Sphingobium yanoikuyae: one gene and its partner. The protein of the gene in region 2 interacts with the protein of the main gene of each other region in a pairwise test. Links are inferred from orthologs where the notes say so. Each region holds a gene or a part of one and is shown on either strand. Other genes may lie near its edges.

Evidence for each region.
Region 1: the proteins of recA (region 2) and dprA interact in binary tests that used the Bacillus subtilis proteins (3 or more experiments, as listed by UniProt). The link is inferred for Sphingobium yanoikuyae from one-to-one orthologs.

What each region holds. Positions count from the first base shown.
Region 1 is NZ_CP053021.1:2,054,510-2,064,910, forward strand. Bases 3,033-5,968 are described here. They hold dprA (DNA-processing protein DprA), read right to left. Parts: upstream 5,074-5,968; coding sequence 3,991-5,073; downstream 3,033-3,990. Other genes in these bases: topA (type I DNA topoisomerase), read right to left, coding at 3,033-3,367; HH800_RS10185 (FHA domain-containing protein), read right to left, coding at 3,463-3,990; plsY (glycerol-3-phosphate 1-O-acyltransferase PlsY), read right to left, coding at 5,070-5,684; HH800_RS10200 (sugar O-acetyltransferase), read right to left, coding at 5,853-5,968. Outside these bases: HH800_RS10170 (ABC1 kinase family protein), read left to right, coding at 1-35; HH800_RS10175 (hypothetical protein), read right to left, coding at 93-782; more of topA, read right to left, coding at 779-3,032; more of HH800_RS10200, read right to left, coding at 5,969-6,395; murI (glutamate racemase), read left to right, coding at 6,495-7,298; hemA (5-aminolevulinate synthase), read left to right, coding at 7,482-8,708; HH800_RS10215 (class I SAM-dependent methyltransferase), read right to left, coding at 8,900-9,544; HH800_RS10220 (DUF3419 family protein), read right to left, coding at 9,541-10,401. UniProt on the Bacillus subtilis protein: Protein that helps load RecA onto ssDNA during transformation. Binds cooperatively to circular ssDNA, is able to bridge different segments of DNA. Favors the loading of RecA onto SsbA- or SsbB-coated ssDNA and formation of RecA-DNA filaments.
Region 2 is NZ_CP053021.1:3,948,538-3,956,332, reverse strand. What follows is about bases 2,221-5,105. They hold recA (recombinase RecA), read right to left. Parts: upstream 4,256-5,105; coding sequence 3,185-4,255; downstream 2,221-3,184. Other genes in these bases: HH800_RS18980 (ATP-binding protein), read right to left, coding at 4,809-5,105; HH800_RS18985 (response regulator), read right to left, coding at 4,368-4,724; HH800_RS18995 (hypothetical protein), read left to right, coding at 2,822-3,007; HH800_RS29505 (methyl-accepting chemotaxis protein), read left to right, coding at 2,221-2,733. In the rest of the region: HH800_RS19010 (DUF5694 domain-containing protein), read left to right, coding at 1-472; HH800_RS19005 (polyphosphate kinase 2 family protein), read left to right, coding at 538-1,323; more of HH800_RS29505, read left to right, coding at 1,405-2,220; more of HH800_RS18980, read right to left, coding at 5,106-7,229; HH800_RS18975 (DUF2062 domain-containing protein), read right to left, coding at 7,277-7,795. UniProt on the Bacillus subtilis protein: Multifunctional protein involved in homologous recombination, DNA repair and competence.

The DNA of each region.
Region 1 (10,401 bases), 1.9 Mb from region 2 along the record:
GCGCCCTGATCGCTGCCGCCCACCATTTCGGCTAGCCTATCGCCTATTTTTATCCGCGCAGCAGCGAGACAAGCGAGAAGCCGGCCAGCCGATCAATTGGCCGGCGCTTCATTTTCCGCGATGATCGACAGGGCAAAGTCGCGCGACCGCTTTACCAACGTGCGGACCGTGTCCGGCCCGTCATAGCCTTCATAGGTGGCGACAAGGATCGCCTTGCTCGCCGCCGTCGTCAGGCAACCGCCAACGCCGATCGCCACCTGAGCCTGCTGGGTCTGCATCGTCATCGATCCGCCGATGATGGCGCAGCTATCGTCCATTCCCATCGGCACGACCTTGCCGCTGGTCTGGGTCTTGGCACCGAACAGCGTCTCCATCCCCTTGTCGATGGCCACATTGCTATCGTCCTTGTCCAGAAACGCCTTGAACGCCGGCGTGTCGAACTCCGCTTCCATGAGCTTCAGGAACTGGTCCCGCTCCAGCGTCGCCATCAGTGCCGCGACCGGCGCCTTGACAAGGATATAGCGATCCAGCTTCGTCAACGTCGCCTCGCAGGCAAAGAGGGTCAGGACCGTGACATTCTGCGTGTCCATGGTCGCCATCATCTGCGCCAGCGACGCCATCGGCCCCTTGGGCGGGCAATAGCCCTCCGGCACGGTCCAGTGCAGTTCCTTGTCGCCGACCTGGAAGCGCACGACCTCCGGTTCGGCGGCCAGCGCGGGGCTGGCCGCCGACAGAAGCAGGGCGACGATGGCGAAGGCCCGCCCCGCCATGGCGCCGATCATGCCTTGGCGGTCTCCGCCTTCTTCTTGGCCGGGGCCTTCTTGGCTGCGGGCTTCTTTTCGCCCGCTTCCTTCTTCGCCGCCGGCTTCTTGGCGGCCGCCTTCTTCGCCGATGCCTTCTTGCCCTTCTTGGCCGGGGCCGCCGCTGCACGCGCGTCGATCAGCTGGGCCGCCTCCTCCAGGGTCAGCGCGTCCTGCTCGATCGTCTTGGGCAGGGTCGCGTTGGTCGTGCCGTCAGTGACATAGGGGCCATAGCGGCCCGCCATCAGCTTGATCTCCGCCTCGGTGCGCGGATGCTTGCCCAGCACCTTCAATGGCTCCCGCGACGATCCGCCACGCCCGCCCTTGTTCGCCGCATCGGCGAGCTTGGCGACGGCCATGTTCATGCCCACCTCGAAAATCTCGGCGGTCGAGGACAGGCGGCCATATTTGCCGTCATGCAGCAGATAGGGACCGAAGCGGCCGATATTGGCAACGATCGGCAGCCCGGTTTCCGGGTGCAGGCCGACCTCGCGCGGCAGGCTCAGCAGCTTGATCGCCCAGTCGAGCGTCATCTCGCCATCGGGCAGATCCTTGGGGATCGACCCGCGCTTGGCTTCCTTGCCCTCGCCCATCTCGATATAGGGGCCGAAACGGCCGGACTTCTTGACGATGTCCTGCCCGGTCTCGGGATGCTGGCCCAGGATTTCGGGACCGGTATCGGCGCCATCGCTGCCGCCGGGCTGGCCGAACTTGCGGGTATATTTGCACTCGGGATAGTTGGAGCAGGCGATGAACGCACCGAAGCGTCCACCACGCAGCGACAGCTGGCCATCGGCGCAGAGCGGGCAGGCGCGCGGATTGCTGCCGTCCGCCTTAGGCGGGAACAGCATCGGCTCCAGGAACTTGTCCAGCTCGGCCGTGATGTCGGACGGCTTCTGCTCCATGATCTCGGCGGTCTTGGGCTTGAAGTCCTTCCAGAAGGCTTCGAGCACTTCCTGCCACTGGGCGCGGCCGCCGGAAATCTCGTCCAGCTCGTCTTCCAGGCCGGCAGTGAAATCATAAGAGACATAGCGCTCGAAGAAGCGCTCCAGGAAGGCCGTGACAAGCCGCCCGCTCTCCTCGGCGAAGAAGCGGTTCTTCTCGACGCGGACATAGTCGCGGTCCTTCAGAACCTGCAGCGTCGAGGCATAGGTAGACGGGCGACCGATGCCCAGCTCTTCCAGCTTCTTCACCAGCGAGGCTTCGGAATAGCGCGGCGGCGGCTGGGTGAAATGCTGTTCGGCGCTCACCTTCTTCTTGGCCGGCGCGTCGCCTTCGCTCAGGCGCGGCAGCAGCTTGCTGTCGTCATCCTCGGCATCGTCGCGACCTTCTTCGTAAAGGGCGAGGAAACCGGGGAAGATCACCACCTGACCGGTGGCGCGCAACGTATGGCTGCCGCTGCCGTCGACCATGTCGATGGTGGTGCGCTCCAGCCGGGCTGACGCCATCTGGCTCGCCAGCGCGCGCTTGAAGATCAGGTCGTAAAGGCGCGCATGATCGCCGCCGCCGACCTTGTCGCGATGGAATTCGGTCGGGCGGATGGCTTCGTGCGCTTCCTGCGCATTCTTGGCCTTGGTCTGATACTGGCGTGGCTTTTCGGGCAGATAGCCGCCGTCATAGCGCTCCGCGATCGCCTTGCGCGCGGCGGAGATGGCGCTGCCGTCCATCTGCACGCCGTCGGTACGCATATAGGTGATCGCGCCGTCCTCGTAGAGCTGCTGCGCGATCCGCATCGTGTGGCTGGCCGAGAAGCCCAGCTTGCGCGCGGCTTCCTGCTGCAGGGTCGAGGTGGTGAAGGGCGGCGGGGGATTGCGGGTGAGCGGCTTCGTCTCGACCTTGTCGACGGTGAAGCGCCCGGCCTCCACGTCCGCCTTAGCGGCCATGGCATCGCCTTCCTTGCCGATGGTCAGGCGGTCGATCTTCTCGCCCTTCCAGCGGACCAGGCGCGCGGTGAAGCCCTGCCCGCCCTGCTCCATCTCGGCCGAGATCGACCAATATTCCTGCGGCACGAAGCTTTCGATCTCGCGCTCGCGCTCCACCACCAGGCGCAGCGCGACCGATTGGACGCGGCCGGCCGACTTGGCGCCGGGCAGCTTGCGCCACAGCACCGGCGACAGGGTGAAGCCCACCAGATAGTCGAGCGCCCGGCGCGCCCGATAGGCGTCGATCAGATCCTCGTCCAGCGCGCGCGGCTTGGCCATCGCGTCCAGCACCGCCGCCTTGGTGATGGCGTTGAACGTCACCCGGTCGACCGTCTGCGGCAGCGCCTTCTTGGCGCGCAGCACTTCCTGCACATGCCAGCTGATCGCTTCCCCTTCGCGATCAGGGTCAGTCGCCAGGATCAATCGCGTGGCCTTCTTCGCCTCGTCGGCGATGGCCTTGAGCTGCTTGCCCTTGTCGCCATAATTTTCCCACGACATGGCAAAGCCATTGTCGGGATCGACCGACCCGTCCTTGGGCGGCAGGTCGCGGATATGGCCGTAGCTGGCCAGGACATGGAAATCCCCGCCCAGATATTTCTCGATGGTCTTCGCCTTGGCCGGCGATTCGACAATGACAAGTTGCATTCAGGCCCCGGTTTGGAAGTCTCTCACGTATACGCGCGAGTTTGATCGAGTGACCTAACGAAGGTCAACAGCGGACACGCTTGGCGCGAGCTAGCTCATTTGATCAGGCTAGAACAATGGACTTTCTGGAAACGAAGAACATAATCTCCAACGACCACAGTGTCGCCGTCATCCAGCTCCACGCTGCCGCCCGCCCTCACCTCTCGTCCATTCACATGCACACCGTTGGTTGAGCAATAATCTTCAAGAAACACATGCTCCCCCTCCGATATCAAGCCACAATGGAAGCGAGATATGTCATCAGCGCTCAACATCAGATCATTCCCTGGATCCCGTCCGATTGTAACCCTCGAATTCAGCGCAACAAAAAGGACTATTCCTTTATGCACGACCCTTTCAGGTGGCTCGCTTTGAATTTTTAATATTCCTACAGCAAAGCGTCTTTGCGCCCCTTGGGAAGTATTCGGATCCAGCAACAAGCGTGTAATTTCTATCGCGATCTCGCCCCTACGTTTGCGATTCTCCTTGCTCACCGTCCGATAGGCAACAAAAATGCTGGCGCAGGCAGCGATCAGCGCTGCCGAAAGTGTTCCCCATATCGGCAATGCTATCAATTCTAACATTTAGCTTACACTCACTTTCCCACCCGCCTGCCGTTCCAGCCCGCCCGCCAGCTCCAGTTCCAGCAGCACCGTCTGCACGATAGCGGGCGACAGGCCGGACAGGCGGATGACCTCATCCACCGCCACCGCGACCGGCCCCAGCAGCGCGATCACTGCCGCGCGATCGGCGTCGGCGACATCGCTCGACACCGGCTGGCCGATAAAGTCGAAGCTGCCCTGCCGCACCATGCGGGGATCAAGCCCGCCGACCGCCTCCAATATATCATCGGCATTCTGCACCAATGTCGCACCCTCGCGGATCAGCAGGTTGCAGCCCTGGGCGCGCGGGTCGAGCGGCGATCCCGGCACCGCCATCACCTCGCGCCCCGCCTCGGTCGCCAGCCTTGCGGTGATCAGCGACCCGGATTTGGGTGCCGCCTCCACCACCACCGTGCCCAGCGCAAGGCCAGCGATGATCCGGTTGCGCGCCGGGAAATGCCGGGCGAGCGGCTGGGTGCCGGGCGGATGCTCGGTCACCAGCAGGCCACGTTTCGCCACATCTTCCTGCAAGGCGGCATTTTCGGGCGGGAAGCCGATGTCGATGCCGCTGGCGATCACGCCGATCGTGCCGCTGTCGATCGATCCGCGATGCGCTTCGGTATCGATGCCGCGCGCCAGGCCGGACACGACCACCGCGCCCCGTTCACCCAGCTGCTGCGCCAATATCCGGGCAAAGCGGCAGGCGGCCGCCGACGCGTTGCGCGCGCCGACCATGGCGATGCACGGCCGCGCCGCGATCGCGGCATCGCCCCGGATGATGAGCGCGGGCGGCGCGCCCTCCATCTCGGCCAGCAGCGCGGGATAGTCGGCATCGCCCATCAGCAGATAGCGGGCGCCGATCGCGCGGGTCGCGGAAATCTCCCGCTCGATCGCGGCAGCATCGGCCACCCGCGCCTCGCCCCCACCGCGCGCGGCGAGCATGGGAATGGCGCGCAGCGCCTCGGCCGCGCTGCCGAAGCGCGCGAGCAACTGGCGGTAGCTGACGGGGCCGATCCGGGGGGATCGGATCAGGCGGAGACGGTCGAACCGCTCCTGCCCGCTCACTCGGTGGCGGCTTTCTGCTTGGAACTGCCGACCTTGGGCTCCTCGCCCTTTATCAGCCGGGCGATATTGGCACGGTGCCGCCACAGCACGATCAGCGCGAGCGCCAGGCTGACCGGCACCAGATCGATCCGGCCAAAGGCGAACATGGCGATCGGTGCGCTGACTGCGGCCGACATGCCGCCGACCGACGACCATTTGGTGCCGAACAGCGCCCCCAGCCACACGACCGCAAAGACGATGCCGGCCGGCCAGTACATGGCCGTCACCACACCCATCATCGTCGCCACGCCCTTGCCACCGGCAAAGCGCAGCCAGACGGGGTAGCAATGGCCGATGAATGCCATGGCGCCCGCCATCGGCCCGCCACCATCCACCAGCGCCGCGCCGATCAACACCGCCGCCGCACCCTTGAGCAGGTCGAGCAGCAGGGTCGCCGCCGCCAGCCCCTTGCGCCCGGTGCGCAGGACATTGGTCGCGCCGATATTGCCCGACCCGATCTGGCGCAGGTCGCCAGCGCCGGTGAAGCGCGTCAGCAGCAGGCCAAAGGGGATCGAGCCGAGCATATAGCCCAGCACCAGAACAAAAGCGGGAAGCAGCCAGGGAGGTGTCATGAAATTCGCCGATAAAGCGTTTTCAAAGCAGGTGGAACAACTGCTGGCTCGGAAAACGCGGTACATCAAAAGATCAGAACGGGACAGCCGATGCAATCGGCCGGCCTGTTCTGATTGTTGCGCGTGACCATAGCGTGACAGGCGCGGGGGGCAATGGGCAGTATCGGCTTACCGCACCCGTGCGGGATTGCCGACCACGGTTGCGCCGGCCGGCACGTCGCGCGTCACCACGCTGCCCGCACCGATCAGCGCATCGTCGCCGATCGTCACGCCAGGCAGGATGATCGCGCCGCCGCCGATCCACACATTGCGGCCGATGGTGATCGGCACGCCCCATTCGATGCCGGTGGCACGCTCGGCCGGATCGCGCGGATGATCGGCGGTCAATATCTGCACCCCGGTGCCGATCTGCGTGCCGTCGCCGATGGTCACCGGCACGACGTCCAGGATGACGCAGTTGAAGTTCAGGAACACGCCCGCGCCCAGGAAGATATTGAAGCCATAGTCGCAGTGGAAGGGCGACCGGATCGTCGATCCCGCCCCCAGCGCGCCCAGCCGCTCGCGCAGCAATTCCTCGCGCTCGGGCGGCAGGGTCGCGTTGAAACGCTGCATCCACGCCGCTGCGGCCAGCTGGTCCGCGATGATTTCCGGATCGCTCGCATGATAGGGCTCACCCGCGATCATCTTCTGTTTCATGCTGGGCTGCGTCATCATTCTCTCCTTCGATCGGCCCGCGAGGTGGCAGCGACCGGCCCGCTTTGCAAGCACCGGGCGTTGACACTCCCGCCCCATGCCGCGACACAGGCGCGCATGACGGTCGCACCAGACGCTCCCATCCTTTTCTTCGATTCCGGCGTGGGGGGCCTGTCCATCCTCGCCCCGGCCCGCGCCGCCTTGCCGAACGCCCCGGTCGTCTATGCCGCCGACAGCGCCGGCTTCCCCTATGGCACCAAGAGCGAGGCGGAGATCGCCGCGCGCGTGCCCGCCCTGCTCGGTCGGCTGGTGGAGCGCTATCGCCCGCGCCTCGCCGTCATCGCCTGCAACACCGCCTCGACCATCGCCCTGCCGCATGTCCGCGCCGCGCTCGACATTCCGGTGGTCGGCACCGTCCCGGCGATCAAGCCGGCGGCGCTATTGTCCAAAAGCCGGGTGTTCGGCGTGCTGGGCACCAATGCCACCGTGCGCCAGCCCTATGTCGACCGACTTGCCGCCGAACATGGCGCCGACTGCACCGTGCTGCGCCATGGCAGCGCCGCGCTGGTGCAACTGGCCGAGGCGAAGCTGCGCGGCGAAACGCTCGATCCCGCCATCGCCCGCGACGCACTGGCGGGGCTTCTCGATCAGCCGGGTGGCGATCGGATGGACATGGTCGTCCTCGCCTGCACCCATTTTCCGCTAGTGGAACAAGAACTTGCCGCCGCCGCGCCGCATCCGATGGGCTTCGTCCATGGCGGCGAAGGGATAGCCCGGCGCATCGCCTTCCTGACCGAAGGACAGCCCTGGCCGGATGCGCCCTCGCCCGGCATCGCCGTCTTCACCCGCGTCGATGACAAGGTCGAGGCGCTGCGCGACGCGCTGGCCAGCTATGGCCTTGATCGCATCGACGCGCTCTGACCCTAGGGGGTAGGCCATTTGTCCAATGGCAAAGCGTTTCGATCACACTGATAGGGAATCTGCGTATCGTTGCGAGCGGTTATCGCTGGCAATGGCAGGCGCGCGCAGGTAAATGCACTCCTCAGGCAGAGGATGGCGCGACCATAGAAGAACCGGCGCGCGAGCAACGGGAAGAACGGCGTAGTGAATTACAAGCATATCTTTTCGCAGGCGATCGACCGGCTCCACAGCGAGGGCCGCTATCGCGTGTTCATCGACATCCTGCGTAACAAGGGCGCGTTCCCCAATGCCCGCTGCTTCCACGGCCATAACGGCCCGAAGCCGATCACCGTCTGGTGCTCGAACGATTATCTCGCCATGGGCCAGCATCCCAAGGTGGTCGCCGCCATGGAGGAAGCGCTCCATGATGTCGGCGCTGGATCGGGCGGCACCCGCAATATCGGCGGCAACACCCATTATCATGTCGACCTGGAGGCGGAACTCGCCGATCTGCATGGCAAGGAAGCGGCCCTGCTCTTCACCTCGGGCTATGTCTCGAACGAAGCGACGCTCTCGACCCTCGCCAAGATCCTGCCGGGCTGCATCATCTTTTCGGACGAGCTGAACCACGCCTCGATGATCGCGGGCATCCGCAATTCGGGCTGCGAAAAGCGCGTCTTCCGTCACAATGATCTCGATCATCTGCGCGAACTTCTCGCCGCCGAGGATCCCGAGGCGCCCAAGCTGATCGCCTTCGAAAGCGTCTACTCGATGGACGGCGACGTGGCGCCGATCGCGGAAATCTGCGACCTGGCCGACGAGTTCAACGCGCTCACCTATCTCGACGAAGTCCATGCCGTGGGCATGTATGGTGCGCGCGGCGGCGGCATTTCGGAGCGCGACGATGTCGCGCATCGCCTGACCATCATCGAAGGCACGCTGGGCAAGGCATTCGGCGTGATGGGCGGCTATATCGCCGCCGACCAGATGATCGTCGACGTGATCCGCAGCTATGCGCCCGGCTTCATCTTCACCACCTCGCTCTCGCCCGTGCTGGTCGCCGGCGTGCTGGCGAGCGTGCGGCACCTGAAGGGCTCCAGCGCCGAGCGCGAAGGCCAGCAGGCATCCGCCGCCAAGCTCAAGCAGTTGATGCGCGACGCGGGCCTGCCGGTTATGAACTCGGTCACCCATATCGTGCCGCTGATGGTGGGCGATCCGGTCAAGGCCAAGCGGATCAGCGACATCCTGCTCGCCGAATATGGCGCCTATGTGCAGCCGATCAACTATCCGACCGTGCCGCGCGGCACCGAACGTCTGCGCTTCACGCCTGGCCCGGCCCATAATGAAGAGATGATGCGCGACCTGGTGTCGGCGCTGGTCGAAATCTGGGATCGGCTGGAACTGGAACTGCTGGAACGCCAGGCAGCCTGACCGGACAGGAACGGGGCGGCCGATCGCAGCGCCGCCCTGTCCTATCCGCGCAAAAGCCGCTATGATGAGCCAGGTCGGAGCCATCCGCCCCGACGCCCGTCCCGCAACAAGATGTCCTACATTGGATATCAAATGTCACAATGTGCGGGAAATATGCGAAGTTAAGCGCAGCCTTTCCTACAAATCCAACATCAGACCCGGATCAGCCCGCCCCTGACCGCATAGCCGCGATAGAGCGTCCGGACATGGGGGAAGCCGCCCATATCCTGTGCCAGTCGGTTGATCGCGCCGTTGAGTTCGCGCCGGGGCGAGACGTGGAACCGCTCCAGCCAGCCGAACAGCGCCCGCTTCCAGAGCGTCGGCAATTCCTCCTGCTGGCCGAAATCCACGATCTCCAGCTTGCCGCCCGGCGCCACGCAGCGCACCGCCTGGACCAGCGCCATTTCCCATTCGGGGATCATCGACAGCGCATAGCTGATGAACACCCGCTCGAAGCTCGCCCGGCCGAACAGCGCCTGCGGATCAAAGCCGCAGGCATCGCCCTGCGCCAGCGTCACCCGATCCGCCATGCCCGCCTTCGCGACCGAAGCCCGCGCGGTGCCCAGCATCGCATCGCTGATATCGACGCCATAGAGCCGCGCCTTGGGCCAGGCCTTGCCCACCGCGATCAGGTTGCGGCCAGTGCCGCAGCCAATCTCCAGCACAGCGCCGCCGGCCGGCGGATCGAGATCGGCGATCAGCCCGTCGCGGCCGAGCAGATAATATTTGCGGGTCAGGTCATAAATGTGCCGCTGGTAGCGATAGACCCCGTCCATCAGCTGCCCATGACCACTCATGCGTCGGTGCCCTTCAGCACATAGAGATGCACGCCGCCATAGATGGCCGAGCGGTCGCGCGCGGTATAATCGCGCGAGGCTTCGGCGCGATAGTCCCAATGGGCCAGCACATCGTCGGCGACCCGGCCGGGCAGGATGCTCGGTTCGCCGGCGGTGCGGAACAGCACGCGGGCGCCGGGCTTGGCCGTCCGCGTGATCTGCGCCCAGAGCGCGTTCAACTGTTCGTCATCCATCCAGTCCTGCGCATCGAGCAGGATGTAGCGATCACACGATGCGGCCGGCTGGCTGGTCAGGAAGTCGGTGAAGTTGATATGCCGGACATCGACCCGTTCGGCCCGGTCGCGCACCGCACGATGATTGGCCGCCTGCAGATAGGGCGGCAACGGCCCTTCGCCGCCTGCATAGCCACGACCGAACGCCTGCACGGCGAAATAATTGTCCTTCAGGTCGAAGTCGCAGGCCAGTTTCTTCAGCCGCGCCTTCAGCACATTGTCCATCCGGTCGTCGCCGGCCAGCGCCTCGAACTGCGCGGGCGGGATGCCCAGGCCGAAGAGCGAAGCGGGCTGGCTGGTCAGCCAGCGGACAAAGCCCTTGTCGAAGATCGGCGCCAGTTCGCGCTCGAAGATCGCCAGTTGCTCCTCGCGGCTCTGCGCGTCCAGCATCCGCTTGGGGTTCACGCCATGCAGCCGGGCCAGCAGATGGGCTGCGCCGATGAAACGGCCAAGCAGGCCATGCCTGTAGATGCCCCGCGCAAAGCCACCGATACGGCGGCGACCGGTCATGTCGCGGCCTTCCCAATAGCGGCGCGTCGCCTCATCCAGACGCGGCGCCACGATCTCGCGATAGGCGGCGATGTT
Region 2 (7,795 bases):
GCTGGGGCTGGAGCGGCTGGAACCGATGGACGACCACAGCGCCGACCGGCTCTATCGCAATGCCGAGGAGGAGAAGGCAGTGGGCGCGGCGATCATGAAGGCGTGGGACAATGAAGCGACGGCGCGGCGCAAGGCGGCCGATGCGGCGCTGCAGCCCGGCATCCGGACGGGGGCCGGCGTGCTGGCGCTCTATCGCGCCTATAATGCGCCGGATCAGGCGCAGACCATCTATGACAGCGATTTCGGCGCGGCGCTCACGGAGCCTTCGCCCGAGCGTTTCGGGCGCGGCTATGCCGGCTATTGGGAGGTGCGCAACCTGCGCATGGCGGCCAATATTCGCGACGTCTTCGCCGCCGCGCCGGGCCAGCGGATGCTGGTGATCGTCGGCGCCTCGCACAAATTCTATCTCCAGGCCTATCTCGACATGATGCACGATGTGCGGCTGGTCGATACCGACGCCATACTGCACTGAGGCCGCGCTTGCTCTTGGCGGCAGGGTTCGATCTAATCGGCCGTCCCCTTGCAGGAGAGCGGCGCATGACGATCAATCTGTCGGACTATGAGACCGGGGCGAAGTTCAAGGGTGATTATGATGCGGCGCTGCTGGCGCTGCAGCATCGCCTGTCGAAGATCCAGGTCGCCCATATCCTGCATCGCCGCCGGACCGTCATCATGCTGGAAGGCTGGGATGGCGCGGGCAAGGGCGGGATCATCAAGCGGATGACCGCGGACTGGGACCCGCGTTACTATCAGGTCCATCCGATTGCCGCGCCGACACGCGAGGAACTGGACCATCATTTCCTCTGGCGCTTCTGGACCCGGTTACCCGCCAGCCAGAATATCGGCCTGTTCGACCGCAGCTGGTATGGCCGGGTGTTGGTCGAGCGGGTGGAGAAATATGCCACCAAGGCGGAATGGAAGCGCGGATACAAGGATATCAACGCGTTCGAGGCGCAGCAGGTCGAGACCGGCACCAACATCATCAAGCTGTTCGTCCACATCACCCAGGAGACGCAGGACGAGCAACTGGCGCAGCGGCTGGATACGCCGTGGAAGCGGTGGAAGACCGGCACCGACGATTATCGCAACCGGGCCAGGCGGGCCGAATATTGGGATGCGATGCACGACATGTTCGAGAAGACCGACACCAAGCAGGCGCCCTGGAAGGTGATCGACAATAATAATCGCAAGGCCGGACGAATCGCGGCGCTAACCTATGTGGCGGAGCGGCTGGAGAAACTGGTGCCGATGGATTTCCCGGCGCCCGATCCCGAGGTGGTCAAGCTGGCACGCGAGGCATTTGGCTATAAACCGGCCAAATAATTCCGTAAAAACAACGATCTGTAACAAAAGCGTCATCAAATACTAAGCGGTCATTTACCCTTTTCTTCTAGGCCGGGCGCCATGTACGCGCCCCAGATGCTCGATCGGCCCGACCCGGAGCCGCATGTTGCCGCCGGCACCGCCTTGCCCTTTGCGCAGGGCTGCGCTGCGGTCCGGCTGGGCCAGCCGCTCAGCCAGGCGGTCGACCGCTTCCAGGACGATGCGGCGCTGCGGCTGCTGCCGGTGGTGGACGCCGCCGATCGGCCGGTGGGGGCCATTTATGAGCGCGACATGCGACGCATCCTTTTCAACCCCTTCGGTCATGCGCTGCTGCGCAATCCCAGTTTCGGCGGGCGGCTGGATGAGCATGTGCGGCCGTGTGCGATGGTGGAGCAGAGTGCCAGCGTCGAGCGGCTGATCGATCTTTATGCGGCGCAGGGGAGTGATTGCGAGGGGCTGATCGTGACGCAGGGCGGCCATTATGCCGGCGTGGTCGACGGCCCGCTGCTGCTGCGGCTGGCGGCGGAGCGGGATACGCGCGATGCGCTGGCCCGCACCCGGCGGCTGGAACATGTGACGCGCGAGAGCGGCGCATTTCGCGCGGATGTCGAGGCGCTGATCGCGGATCTGGTCGGCATGGCCGACATGCTGTCGGCGCGCGCTGAACAGGCGGTGGAGCGGGCGTCGGGCAATGGCGAGGCGGCGGCCGGCATGGCGGTCGCGGCGGAACAGACGGCCGACAGCCTGCACGGCATTGCCAGCGGCGGGCAGGAACTGGGCGGGCTGTTCCAGGCAATGGAAAGCCAGGTGCGCGCGGCGGGCGAAGCGATCCGCGCGGCGGTGGCGCAGACGCAGGTCGGGGCCGAGCAGACGGCGGCGCTGCGGGTCGAGGCGGACGGGATCGGCGCGGTCATCACCCTGATCGACGATATTGCGCGGGCGACCAGCATGTTGGCGCTCAATGCCAGCATCGAGGCGGCACGGGCCGGTGAGGCCGGGCAGGGCTTTGCCGTGGTGGCGCGCGAGGTGAAGACATTGGCGAGCCAGACGCGTGAGGCGGCGGCCGAGATCGGCCAGCGCATCGGCCATGTCCGGCTGGCGGTGGAGACGGTGGCGCAGGGGCATCTGCACATGGACGCGGCGATGGCGACCGCGAACGAGGTGTCGGCATCGGTCTTCTCGGCGGTGGCGCGCCATGGTGCCTTCAGCCGGTCGATCGCCGCGAGCCTGTCGGAAGCCGGATCGTCGAGCGACCATATCCGCCAGAGTGCGCGCCAGATCAGCGATAATGCAAGCGCGGCGGCAGCAGGCGCCCATGACATCGGCGTTGCGGCGGGGCAACTGGCAACGGTCGCGCATCGGTTGGACGATCGGGCGAGCCGGTTCCTGCAGGCGATCCAGGCAGGTTGAACCGCACAAAGCCTCTGGTAACGGCGCAAAAAGCAGCTAGTCTTGCACCCAATGGGTCCGGCACGGGCCGAAAATGGGAGAGAAGATCATGCTCGTCATGTTCGTCGGCGTCGATCGCACCGAAACCGCGGTCAACCCTACCCAGGTGACCTTCGTCTCATCCGTGACCGACGGCACCCGCATCCGCTTTGGCGAAGGCCGCAGCGTCACCGTGACCGAACCGATCGCCGAGGTGCTGGATTCGCTCAACCGCGCCCTGCGGCCGCACGAATAGCGGTCTTTTCCCTCTTCCCCTCCGTTGTGCCTGCATGGCGACAGCCCTGTCGCGCGCCCGGCAGGTAAAAGGCCCGCCGCGCCATCGCGCAACGGGCCTTTTCAGAGCGTGAAGCCAGAGGTGGACGAAAGGCAGGATCAGGCGCCCGGTTGATCCGGTCGGGCGCGGTCGTCCTGCTTAGTCGTCATCCCCCGCTTCGGGTCCGGCCATCATCCCTTCGGCGACTTCCTCGGTCTTGCCGCGGATCGCCTTTTCCAGGCGGTCTGCCATTTCGGGATTTTCCTTGAGGAAGGTCTTGGCGTTTTCGCGACCCTGACCAATGCGGACCGAGTCATAGGAGAACCAGGAGCCCGACTTCTCGACCAGCCCGGCCTTGACGCCGATGTCGAGCATTTCGCCGATCTTGGAAATGCCCTCGCCATACATGATGTCGAATTCGACCTGCTTGAAGGGCGGGGCGACCTTGTTCTTCACCACCTTCACGCGGGTCGCGTTGCCGACGATATCGTCGCGATCCTTGATCTGGCCGGTGCGACGGATGTCGAGACGGACCGAGGCGTAGAATTTGAGCGCGTTGCCGCCGGTGGTGGTTTCCGGATTGCCGTACATCACGCCGATCTTCATGCGCACCTGGTTGATGAAGATCACCATGCACTTGGAGCGGGCGATCGACCCGGTCAGCTTGCGCAGCGCCTGGCTCATGAGGCGCGCCTGCAGGCCGACATGGCTGTCGCCCATCTCGCCCTCGATCTCGGCACGCGGCACCAGCGCGGCGACCGAGTCGACGACGAGGATGTCGATGGCGTTGGAGCGGACCAGCGTGTCGACGATTTCCAGCGCCTGTTCGCCGGTGTCGGGCTGCGACACGATCAGTTCGTCAATGTCGACGCCCAGCTTCTTGGCATAGATGGGGTCGAGCGCATGTTCCGCGTCGACGAAGGCGGCGGTGCCGCCGGCCTTCTGGGCTTCGGCGATCGCATGCAGCGTCAGCGTGGTCTTGCCCGAGCTTTCGGGACCGTAAATCTCGATGATGCGGCCCTTGGGCAGGCCGCCGATGCCGAGCGCGATGTCGAGGCCGAGCGAGCCGGTCGAGATCGATTCAATCTCGATCTTCTCACGGCTGCCGAGCTTCATCGCGCTGCCCTTGCCGAAGGCGCGATCAATCTGGGCGAGCGCCGCCTCCAATGCTTTCTGTCTGTCCATTGTGCCTGTCTTCTTGGAATCGATGAGTGAGAGCATAGCGGTCATCGGCCTATCCCCTGTCAAGCGGATCGCGTCGAGTCACTCGGCGCCTGCCAATGATGTATCCCGTTTGTTCCTGCGGAACAAGAGGGGAACGGAAATTTCCTATCCTGCCTATTCAGTCGGCGAGAATCTTCTCCAGCGCGCGCTCCACGGCGCCGATGGTGAAGGGCTTGGCCAGCGTCGGCCGATCGGCATGGCCCTGCGGCAGATCATCCGCCATGCCGCCGGTGGCGAACAGGAAGGGAATCGACTGCTGCGCCAATATGTCGGCGACCGGCCAGCTTTTTTCACCCTGGAGATTGCAGTCGAGCAGGGCGGCGTCGAACCCGCCCTCGCGCGCCAGGGCGCACGCCTCGTCCACCGACGCGGCGGTCGCGTGGAGGCGATAGCCGAGCGCGTCGAGATAATCTTCCAGCATCATGCCGATCATCGCTTCATCCTCGACGATGAGGATGGACTTGCCGTCAGCCATGCGCCCTTGTCCCTTGTTCTTGCTTCCCATCGCTAGCCAAAGGGGCAGGCGATGCCCAGCATAATCGTTTGCCGGCGGGCAAGTTCATTCCACCGCCGGTCGCATCGCCAGCGCGTCGCGCGCCGCTTCGGCCAACTGGTTGACGGAAAAGGGCTTGGGCAGGAAGGCGACATTGGCGATGTCGATCGACTTGCGCAGTTGCTCCTCGGCATAGCCGGACATGAACAGCACGGGGAGGTCGGGGAAACTGCGTCGCGCCTGCGCCACCATCGCCGGCCCATCCATATTGGGCATCACCACGTCGGAGATCAGCAGGTCGATCTTCTCGCCGCCGCCCAGCACTTCCAGCCCCTGTTCGCCGTCGCTGGCAGTCAGCACCTTGTAGCCCTGCCGGGTGAGGGCGCGTTCGGCCACGGCACGGACCATATCCTCATCCTCGACCAGCAGCACCGTGCCGGTGCCCCAGGTTTCGCTGCGCTTGATCGGCGTCTTGGGCTTGGCCTGCTCGATGTCGCCGCCGGCATAGACCGGCAGATAGATGACGAAGCTGGCGCCCCGGCCCAGTTCGGATTCGGCGAAGATATAGCCGCCCGACTGCTTTACGATGCCGTAGACGGTGGAGAGGCCAAGACCGGTGCCCTTGCCCAGTTCCTTGGTGGTGAAGAAGGGTTCGAAGATCTTGGACAAGATGTCGGGCGGGATGCCGAGGCCCGTGTCGGACACGCGCAGCGCGGTATAGTCGCTGATCGGCAGAATTTGTTGCCGCATCTCGCGCACGCGGTTCGCCGGCACGCCATAGGTCTGGATATTGAGCGTGCCGCCTTCGGGCATGGCGTCGCGGGCATTGACCGCCAGGTTGATGATGACCTGTTCGAGCTGGCCGGGGTCGGCGCGCACCGCGCCGAGGTTGCGGCCATGGCTGACGTCGAGCTTCACATTCTCGCCGAGTAGGCGCTTCAGCAGGTTGGAGACGTCGGCGACGATGTCGGGCAGTTGCAATATCTGCGGGCGCAGCGTCTGTTGGCGCGAGAAGGCGAGCAGCTGGCGGGTGAGGCCGGCGGCGCGATTGCTGTTCGACTTGATCTGGGTGATGTCGTCATAGTCGCTGTCGCCCGGCGTATGGCGCATCAGCATCAGGTCGCAATGGCCGATGATGGCGGTCAGGATATTGTTGAAGTCATGGGCGACGCCGCCCGCCAGCTGGCCGATCGCCTGCATCTTGGTCGCCTGTGCGACCTGGCGCTTGAGCTTCGATTCCTCGCTATTGTCCTTGAGGCTGAGCAGCACAGCGGCCTCGCCCAGGCCGCGCACGCCGGCAAGGCTGAGCGCGATCGGTTCTTCGGGCTGTTCGCGCATGCGCACGGCGATGTCGCCCGACATTTGCGGGCCGACGGCAAAGCGGCGCACCGCGTCGGCCACCGCCGCCTGATCCTCGCGCACGACAAGGTCGCCGGGATAGCTGGGCGTTTCGGCATCCTTGATGCCGGCGGCGCGGGCGAACGCCTTGTTGACGAACAGCACCCGGCCGTCGCGATCGGCCATGGCGAGGCCGAAGGGCAGCAGCGAGAGCAGGGTTTCGATATAGGAAAGGGCCGATGTGCCGCCGCCGCCGGCCGGCTCGTCGATCAGCAGCAGCAGCATCGGGCCGTCCTGCGCCCCATTCTGGATGCCGCCCGGCTGGGTGGCGCGGCGCAGCGGCACCTGCAGCAGGCGCAGCGGCAGGCCGCCGCTTTCCTCGCGCGCCAGGAACAGCCGGCCCTTGTCATCGACCCGCATATGGGCGGCGAAATCGCGGCCGGTGATGTTGGCATCGATCCGTCCGGCGGCGCGCAGCAGGAAGGCGCCGTTGGCGGCGCGGATGCGCCCCTCGCCGCCGATCATCACCGCCATGATGCCGGCTTCGCCCAACTGTCGCCCGGCCTCGCCCGTCAGGACGCGATGGACATCGTCGAGCGCGCTGGGCTGGCGCATCGGAGTGAAGCGCCAGAGCAGATAATCTTCCGAGCGACCGGTGCGGGTGATGTCGACGTCGAGGCGCAGGGTCGCATGGGCGATCGCCTCCACCTTGGCCTCACCATCGCGCCAGGCGGCGCGGGCGGCGGCGGTCAGGCTCTCGATCAGCGAGGCATCGGCATTGACGGCCGGAGGCGAGGGATAGCCGGGGAACCATTCGCCGAACAGGTCGCTGGCGCAGACCAGCCGGCCGGCGCGGTCGGTGACGGCGATCGCCATGCTGGAGGCGTCGGCGGCGGCGCGCGCCACGGTCCAGTCGGGCACGGCATCACTGGCGGACAGCGGCGGGGGATAGAGGCGGCGATACCAGGCGAGCAGCGCGGCGATGGTGATGACCGTGGCGGCAAAGCCGGCGGCCAGCGCCCAGTCGCCGATGGCATAGAGGACGATCGCGGCGGAGGCTGCTGCGGCGAGCGCGAGCAGAGGCACGAAGCTGCGCGACGGGGCCTGCCCCATCCACGCCTCATCATCCCTGTTTACCCGCGCGACCATCGGCGCCGTCCCCTTAAGCCCTTACAATGGAACCATGACGCCACGGATCAGACCCGGGCGATCTCTTCCAATGCGCTGCTTTCGGTGCGCTTGCCAATCCTCAATTTGCGCGCCTGCCACTTGCGCCCCATGCGGCGGCGCCAGAACCAGTCGGCGCCGACATAGCCGACCACCGCGCTGGCGAGCGAGATGAGGAAGAGGCCGAGCAGCATGGCCGGGGCGGCTTCGGAAAAGAGCCAGGCGCACCATTGGCCGATCGAGGCATGGCCATCGACCAGTGCCATGAAGCCGGAGGCGTCAGCGCTGCGGCCGAGCATCCAGTTGCCGAGCCATACCGACGCCATCAGGATCAGCGGCGTGGTGGCCGGGTTGGACAGGAAGGTCATCGCCGCCGCCACCGGGATATTGGCGCGGAAGGGCAGGGCGAAGATAGCAGCGCCGGCGATCTGGACGCCGGGGATCAGCAGGAAGATGCCGACGAACAGGCCGAGCGCGACGCCGCGCGGTACCGACCGACGGGTGAAGCGCCACAGCGAAGGTTCCAGCACGCGATGGGCGACGGGGGC